Regions from separate parts of the Nostoc sp. FACHB-888 genome, predicted to be linked through region 1. Evidence: predicted binding sites of a transcription regulator. Region 1 holds the regulator's gene; the other holds the start of a gene.
What was found. Region 1 encodes HrcA, which represses chaperone genes, less so after heat shock. Its sites were predicted from a motif close to TTAGCACTCNNGANTCNNGAGTGCTAA; they were not measured.

Region 1 (4,289 bases):
CGCCAGCAATGAAACCATTGCCGGGGAAAGTTTCGACACGAATATGGCTGCATTCGGCTGTCCGGTAGAAGCAGTGATGTTAGCCGGACTTTTAGCAAAAAACCAGTAAAAGCTAGCGATCGCAATTACTAGCAGTGCGATCGCACCAGCTACGATGAAACCAATAAATGAGCGTTGCCTATTCACATTAAACCTTTAAAAAAGACGGTTTACAGCCATTTAAGCAGAAAGCCTACCAGGATTTATCGACCTTCTTGAGAATGGATACTCATGCAAAGGTAGAGATTTTCTGTCACCATAAATAGTATTAGGACTGTTTATAGGGAATTCTTTTAGTCAACCCATGAACCACATAAGTGTACAAGAACTGGCACAACGTCTTTCTTCTGATGATGCAAGTATTCAGCTAGTAGATGTACGCGAACCACAAGAATTGGAGATTGCTAGCATTGAGGGCTTTGTCAATCTACCTTTAAGCCAATTTGCCGAATGGGGAGATCAAGTTCCTAACCTCTTCAATCCCCAAGCTGAAACCCTTGTACTATGCCATCACGGCATCCGCTCTGCTCAGATGTGCCAGTGGTTAATTGCTCAAGGTTTTACAAATGTGCAAAATATTTCGGGTGGTATTGATGCTTATTCCGTCTTAGTAGACCATTCAATTCCCCAGTATTAGCTTGTGTTTAAGTGCATCACTCAGATGGAACTTACTCTTCCATCTGGCTTTTGCTATGCTAAAAATAGCAGAACATAAAAACTTAGCGGCTTGCCCAGAAAGCTTACAACTCTGTCCACTGGCTACATAATTACGAAACTTTTCGACCTCAATCTTAGCTGCGATCGCCGCAAAAATACGTATACAGTAATACTTTTACAAGTGTAGAATTATGCAAAAATAAGCCAAAAATAGGATGTTGTAAATTCAAGCTCTCAGCTTTTGCTGCAAAGATCCGTTAAAAGAATGGTGTACGTGAACCTTAAAATTAATTATCACAATATAAGTGTATAATTTGTTATCTTAATAAATTATTAATATTCTTAGTTTTCAATTAAATCCAAAAATTTTTCCAGACTTTGATTAAAATTTGCCGCCAAGCATTACATACCCTATGGAAGTCCAGTTAACAAATCGACAACAGCATATACTTTGGGCAACGGTACGTCACTACATTGCTACGGCAGAGCCTGTTGGTTCAAAAGCTTTGGTCGAAGAGTACGACCTGGGTGTAAGTTCAGCCACAATTCGCAATGTGATGGGCGTTTTAGAAAAATCCGGGTTACTCTACCAACCACACGCCTCTGCTGGACGTGTCCCTTCAGATTCAGGTTATCGCATTTATGTTGACCAGCTAATTACACCTTCTCTGCGTTCGCGCAGCGTATCGCAGACAGACGCTCTTGCTAGCTTGCTTCCACAAAGTAGTACAGAGACTTTAGGACGAGAAGTAGAAATGGCATTGCAAAAGCGCCTCCAGTGGGAAGATTGGAGTTTAGAAACCCTACTGCAAGGAGCCGCACAAATTTTAGCAACCTTGAGTGGTTGCATTAGCTTGATTACTATGCCGCAAACTACCACAGCACTATTGCGACATCTGCAATTGGTGCAAATTGAAGCGGGGCGGATCATGTTAATTGTAGTTACCGATAGTTATGAGACACATTCCAAGTTGATGGATTTGTCACCAATACCAGAAGAAACACAACGAGATTCAGAGGTAATTGATCGGGAGTTACAAATTGTTTCTAACTTTTTGAATACCCACTTGCGGGGCCGAAGTCTGTTGGAATTAGCCAACCTCAACTGGAGCGAACTAGATCAGGAATTCCAACGCTACGGGGAATTTTTGAAACATTCAGTTGCCGAATTGACTCGTCGCACTCATGCGCCGACTGCAACCCAAATTATGGTTCGGGGTGTGTCAGAAGTTTTACGCCAGCCCGAATTTTCCCAGTTACAGCAGGTACAAACAATTATCCACCTGTTGGAAGAAGAACAAGACCAACTATGGCGATTAATATTTGAGGAACCAGAACTTGAGGATGTAGGTAAGTCAAAGGTAACGGTTCGCATTGGCGCAGAAAATCTTCTAGAACCGATACGCACTTGCACCTTGATTTCTTCCACCTATCGCCGAGGTTCAATACCAGTAGGAAGTGTGGGAGTTTTGGGCCCAACGCGTCTAGATTATGAAAATGCGATCGCAATAGTAGCATCTGCTGCTGATTACCTTTCAGAAGCTTTCAGTTATTTCAATCCCTAATAGAGACAACCTGCTACGGGGTTAGACAAAAGAACAATACCATAGCAGGTAGATAAGGCTAATTTATAGTGGCAAAATCAATAATTAATACCTTTTAACTCTTTCATGGTTAGAAAAATTGCCTTTGGCGTGCTGTGGCTGGGATTCACTACCTATGCTTTTTTCCTCGCTCCTCCTGAGCAACCTGGTACATTCGAGTTAATTAAAAACCTTTCTACTGGCCAATGGCAAGGCATTAACCCATTAGTCGTAGCACTATTCAACCTCATGGGCATCTGGCCTCTCATCTACAGTGCAGTAGTATTTATTGATGGTAGAGGACAAAAAATACCTGCTTGGTTATTTGCTACTGCCTCTTTTGGAGTCGGGGCATTTGCCTTGTTACCATATTTAGCCCTTAGAGAACCAAATAATAAGTTTGTCGGTAAAAAGAATGCCTTGCTCAAGCTGCTAGATTCTCGTGTGACCGGGGTTATCTTGACGGTAGGCACGATTATTCTAGTTGCCTATGGTTTAACAGGAGGAGATTGGGGGAATTTTGTGCAACAGTGGCAAACTAACCGCTTCATCAATGTGATGAGTTTAGATTTCTGTCTACTTTGCCTATTATTTCCAGCTTTGCTAGGGGATGATATGGGGCGTCGTGGTTGGGAAAATCCACAGATGTTCTGGTTAATAGCGTTGATACCGCTATTCGGCCCATTGATTTATTTGTGTGTGCGTCCACCTCTAACAGAAGTGGGTGTAGAGGAAATACCCAGTCAGCAGCCAGCTGTAAATTAAAGTAATTTGTAATTCGTAATTTAAAGACAGTTTCAGTTGGGGTCTAAATCCCCAACTGAAACAAAAATCACGTATAGATTTACCACTATTTTTAAGCAAGCTAAAGACAGCGTTCTATAGAAAGGGGGATTTAGATGCAAAAAATACGAATTATAAATTAGTAATTATCTTAAATGCATACCATCAAAAAATGATGAATAGAAAAGTTGCATTGTGGTTAGTATGGCTTGGATTTATAGCCTATATTTTACTGTTAGCACCGCCTCTGCATTTACAAGAAACTTTAATGCTACTGAAAAATATATTTACTCTTCAGTGGCTTGCAATAAATCCAATTATCCTTTCCTTGTTTTCTCTAGTGGGCATCTGGCTACTAATTTACAGTGGTTTGTTGTTTATTGATGGCAGAATGCAACGCATTTCTTTTTGGCCTTTTGCCCTGGCATCATTAGCATCAGGAGTGCTTGGTCTTATACCATATTTGGCTTTTCGTGAACCAAATCAAGAATTTTCTGGACACAAGGATGCTTTTTTAAGGCTGCTGGATTCTCGTTTTTTTGGGATTGTTTTGAGTTTAAGTACTGTTGCTTTGATCGCCTATGCGTTTGTTTTAGGTGATTGGGGAGATTTTGGGCAGCAGTTCCAAAGTGATCGCTTTATTAATGGCATGAGCTTGGCATTTTGCCTTTTTTGTCTTTTATTCCCCACAATCCTTGGCGATGATATCGCTCGTCGCCACTGGAATAATCCCCAGGTGTTTTGGGCTGTAGCGTTTGTCCCGCTACTCGGTCCACTTGTTTATCTTTGCTTGCGCCCGCCCCTGCCATCAACTATTCGTGAAGAATGGCTAATAGCTAATCGTTAATATAGATCCTCCTCCACTTCTCTTTGAGAGGCTGCGCCCGAAGCGTAGCTATGCCGCAGGCTTTACGACTACGCTCAGTGACCACCTGCCCCCCTGCTTATTCACTACGCAGAGCCTCCCTTTTTTCAGTGAGTTGGGGATTTTCTACTCCGGGTGCGTAAATCCCAAGAGAAATGTTTTTCTCAGAGTACTTTACAAAACGCAATAAATTATTTAAGATGTGTAACAGGTAGTCAAACCTACCTAATTCATTCACAAATAATTGCATTTATAAAACAATGACAGCTACCATTCAACGTCGCGAAAGCGCCAACGTATGGGATCGGTTTTGCGAGTGGATCACCAGCACCAACAACCGTTTATATATCGGTTGGTTCGGC
Region 2 (4,289 bases), on a different contig from region 1:
TGCTACAGGGAAAGCAGAAGCTGCTACAGACTGCGCGATACACGGAAACGTTAAAGCGGAAGCTGCTACAGGGAAAGCAGAAGCTGCTACAGACTGCGCGATACACGGAAATGTTAAAGCGGAAGCTGCTCCAGGGAAACCGGAAGCTCTTACAGGGAAAGCAGAAGCTGCTATGGACTGCGCGATACACTTCATATTGCCTCTGAATCAGCAATGCTACAAAAAAACAGTTTGCCTTGGCAAGACAAACTGCTGAAAAAATATTTATTTGGGTGAGGAAAAGTTAGAACATACCCATGCCGCCCATGCCACCCATGCCGCCCATGCCGCCCATGCCGCCCATACCACCCATGCCACCCATATCAGGGGCAGGAGCAGCGGATCTCTTCTCCGGCTTTTCAACAACGATCGCTTCGGTAGTTAAGACCAAACCAGCAATGGAACCAGCGTTTTGCAAAGCTGAACGCACGACTTTGGCAGGGTCGATAATACCAGCAGCGATTAAGTCTTCAAATTCACCAGTAGCAGCGTTGTAGCCAATGTTGAAGTCGCTATCTCGGACTATAGAGACGATAACAGAACCTTCAGCACCAGCGTTATCTGCTATTTGACGCAAGGGAGCTTCTAGCGCTCGTCCGACTATATCAGCCCCAATCTTTTCTTCTTCATTTTCCAGGGTGTTTTTAATCTCTTGTATCTTCTTAGCTAAGTGAATTAGAGTTGTCCCACCACCAGGAACAATACCTTCTTCCACAGCAGCTTTAGTAGCGTTCAGCGCGTCTTCAATCCGCAGTTTCCGGTCTTTGAGTTCGGTTTCGGTTGCCGCACCCACTTTGATTACTGCCACACCGCCAGCGAGCTTGGCGATGCGTTCTTGCAGTTTTTCTTGATCGTACTCAGAATCGGTTTCTTCCAACTGCCTGCGAATTTGACCAATCCGCTTTTGTACTTCTGGCTTGGTAACACTGCCAGCTACAATAGTGGTGCTTTCTTTGTCAATGGTGATTTTGCGAGCAGTTCCCAAAGCTTCTAGAGAAGCAGTATCTAGACTTAAGCCGATTTCTTCAGAAATCAACTGTCCATCGGTGAGAATAGCAATATCTTCTAACAAAGCTTTGCGGCGATCGCCAAACCCAGGCGCTTTGATTGCAGCTACAGCAAGTACACCCCGCGCTTTGTTCACCACCAAAGTTGCCAAAGCATCACCTTCGACATCTTCAGCGATGATCAGCAAGGGCTGACCAGAACGGGCGACTTTTTCCAAAATCGGCACTAAATCTTGGATACTGCTGATTTTTTTGTCAGTAACCAAGATCCGGGCGTTTTCAAATTCCACGATTTGCCGCTCGTTGTTGGTGACAAAGTAGGGTGAAATGTAACCCCTGTCAATCTGCATCCCCTCAACTACCTCTAGTTCAGTGGTTAGAGATTTAGATTCTTCAACGGTAATGACACCATCTTTGGTGACTTTTTCCATTGCTTGGGCTAACATTTGACCAACTTCTTCATCGTTACCAGCAGAGACAGTGGCAACTTGAGCGATCGCACTTCCTTCTACTGGCTTGGCTATGTTGGCAATTTCTTGTACCAGTGCCTCAATAGTTTTGTCGATCCCGCGCTTTAAGCTAACTGGGTTGCTACCCGCAGCGACATTCTTCAAACCTTCCCGAATCAAGGCCTGTGCCAAAACAGTAGCAGTGGTGGTACCATCTCCAGCAACATCTTTAGTCTTTGATGCCACTTCTTGGATGAGTCTGGCACCTGTGTTTTCCAAAGGATCTTCTAATTCAATTTCCTTGGCAACAGTGATACCATCGTTGACAATTTGAGGTGCGCCAAATTTTTTCTCTAAAAGGACATTGCGACCTTTGGGCCCCAAGGTGATTTTTACGGCATCGGCAAGGGCGTTAACACCCCTTTCTAGAGCTCGCCGCGATTCCTCGTCAAATGCAATAATTTTCGCCATGTTTTATTTCTCTAGCGCTTCCATTAGACAATTTAGCACTCACAGGGCAAGAGTGCTAATCTCCCAAGCGGCTCAAGTTACAAATGGAAATAAAAAAATTGATTAATATACAGGTGATGCTCATATTAGATACAGGCAGTAATGCTTGAATTGGGAGATGAATCTAGACAACTCCCTTAAGTCCCTCGGTATTGCCGACCCTAGCGGCACCGGCTGGTTGGCGGTAGTATTTACGTTTCTCTTGGCTTGGCTTGTAACGTGGCGTTTAATTCCGACAGTACGCAAATTCGCCTTGCGGGTAGGTTGGGCTGACCAACCCAATGCACGGCGACTCAACCGAGAACCTTTGCCTAATGCAGGGGGGCTAGCTATCTACGCAGGTGTAATTGCCGCACTGGTATTAGCTAGCCTTTTACGACCTATCGAACTCCAAAACGTACTGGCTCAGGTACTGACTATTCTGTTAGGGGGTTCGATATTAGTTCTTGTGGGCTTTATCGATGATCAGTTCGGCTTACCGCCCTCTGTTCGATTGTGGGCACAAATTATCACGGCACTGTTGCTGGTAGCTAATGGGATCAGTGTCAGAGTTATGTTTGGCACCCCCATCGACTCGCTGCTGTCCATGTCGTTAACAGTACTATGGGTAGTAGGGATTACCAACGCCATCAACTTGATGGATGGTATGGATGGTTTGGCGGGAGGAATCAGCTTTATTACCGCCATGAGTTTGTTGGGGGTTGCAGCCCAATTTAACAATCGTGCAGCGGCAATTTTGGTATTAGCAGCCTTAGCAGGTGCTGCACTAGGATTTTTACGTCACAACTTTCACCCCTCGCGGATTATTATGGGTGATGCCGGAGCATACTTTTTCGGCTATGTACTGGCAGCAACTAGTATTTTAGGCAAACTGCAACAAAACACAGTTTATGCGTTAATTCCCACAATTTTATTTCTGTTGTTGCCAGTATTAGACACCACTCAAGTATTTGTGCGGCGGCTACTAGCAGGAAATAACCCTCTGAGTACTCCTGGTAAAGACCACCTGCACCACCGCTTACTTGCTTGGGGACTCTCCCAGCGCCATGCTGCGTTCACACTTTGGTCAATTACCTTAGTTTTCAACTTGCTGGCGATGAGAATACAAGGTATGAGTGTGGCTGTAATACTGACTACCGCCAGTAGCATTATCATTCTTTTGGGTTTTACTATCTGGCAAAGGATACATCAACAACCTTAATCGCTTGTAGGGTGGGCATTGCAGTGCTAGCCCTACTATGGTTTATTTTCTACTGTGGCAAAATATGATATAGATTTTTTAAGAAATTATTTATGTATGAAGTACCTACTAGCACTACATTGCACCCTTGATAGAGTTTATTTCCTTGATGTAATTATTGATATTAATAATTAATATTTAATATTTAGAAACTATTGTAAAAATTATACTTTTACCTAGAAAGTTATCTTTCTTAGATATCCTAAGCTAAAGCTTGGGCTGAACACTCAGAATCAACTTTTGTTCATGCATAAATTCTATCTACTTCAACATAACCAATCAAAAAAACAAGTGTAAAGCTAATATGCTGCTGTTGTGCTTTTGTCAACGCTTGGAAGTCCAGCACAAGCGCAATTCAATCTTAACGAATCCTGGGCGCAGAATCTCTATTTCGGAAGCCGGGGAACATTCTTTGCTGATGTTACCGGAGATGGCAGGGCTGATGCCATTGTGGTTAACAATGAGAAAGTAACTGTTAAAAGGGCATTTTAGGGGTGTTTGATAATTAGCTGAAGATTTCTTGGAAGTCCCTAAATCGGCGATCGCCAGATAAAATTGGTGCGTTACGCTGTAGGCTAACGCACCCTACAAAAATTACTAACTCAGAACTATTTAGGCCATTACCATACCGCCATCGACATTAAAGACTTGTCCGGTGATGTAGGTGGCAGCGGGATCGGCAGCAAGGAAGCGCACCATCCCAGCGACTTCTTCGGGCTGACCGAAACGGCCGAGTGGGATGTATTTGAGAATATCTTCGGGGTTGTTAAGATCGCTGGTCATGTCGGTGGTGATGAATCCAGGGGCGACGGCGTTAACGGTGATGCCACGAGTAGCTAGTTCTTTGGCAACGCTTTTAGTGAAGCCGATTACACCTGCTTTGGCGGCGCTGTAGTTTGACTGGCCTGGGTTGCCCATTTGCCCAGCAACGGAGGTAATGTTGATAATTCGCCCCGATCGCTGCTTGAGCATAATTTTACTGGCGGCGCGTGTACATAAGAAAACACCAGTTAGATTAAGGTCTATCACAGCTTGCCAATCTTC

Region 2: a site for HrcA is predicted at 1,999-2,025, ahead of groL (chaperonin GroEL). Genes of this name have one in related genera too.

The regions. Positions count from the first base shown of each region.
Region 1 is NZ_JACJQM010000085.1:26-4,314, reverse strand. Features, by position in the region: gene H6G26_RS29545 (DUF3352 domain-containing protein) at 1-186, opposite strand, end outside; gene H6G26_RS29540 (rhodanese-like domain-containing protein) at 344-676, shown strand; gene hrcA (heat-inducible transcriptional repressor HrcA) at 1,110-2,261, shown strand; gene H6G26_RS29530 (DUF2834 domain-containing protein) at 2,367-3,044, shown strand; gene H6G26_RS29525 (hypothetical protein) at 3,238-3,909, shown strand; partial or broken gene H6G26_RS29520 (photosystem II q(b) protein) at 4,188-4,289, shown strand, end outside.
Region 2 is NZ_JACJQM010000030.1:36,713-41,001, forward strand. Features, by position in the region: gene H6G26_RS42685 (hypothetical protein) at 1-256, shown strand, start outside; gene groL (chaperonin GroEL) at 284-1,966, opposite strand; gene H6G26_RS19245 (MraY family glycosyltransferase) at 2,124-3,206, shown strand; gene H6G26_RS19250 (hypothetical protein) at 3,567-3,737, shown strand; gene fabG (3-oxoacyl-[acyl-carrier-protein] reductase) at 3,858-4,289, opposite strand, start outside.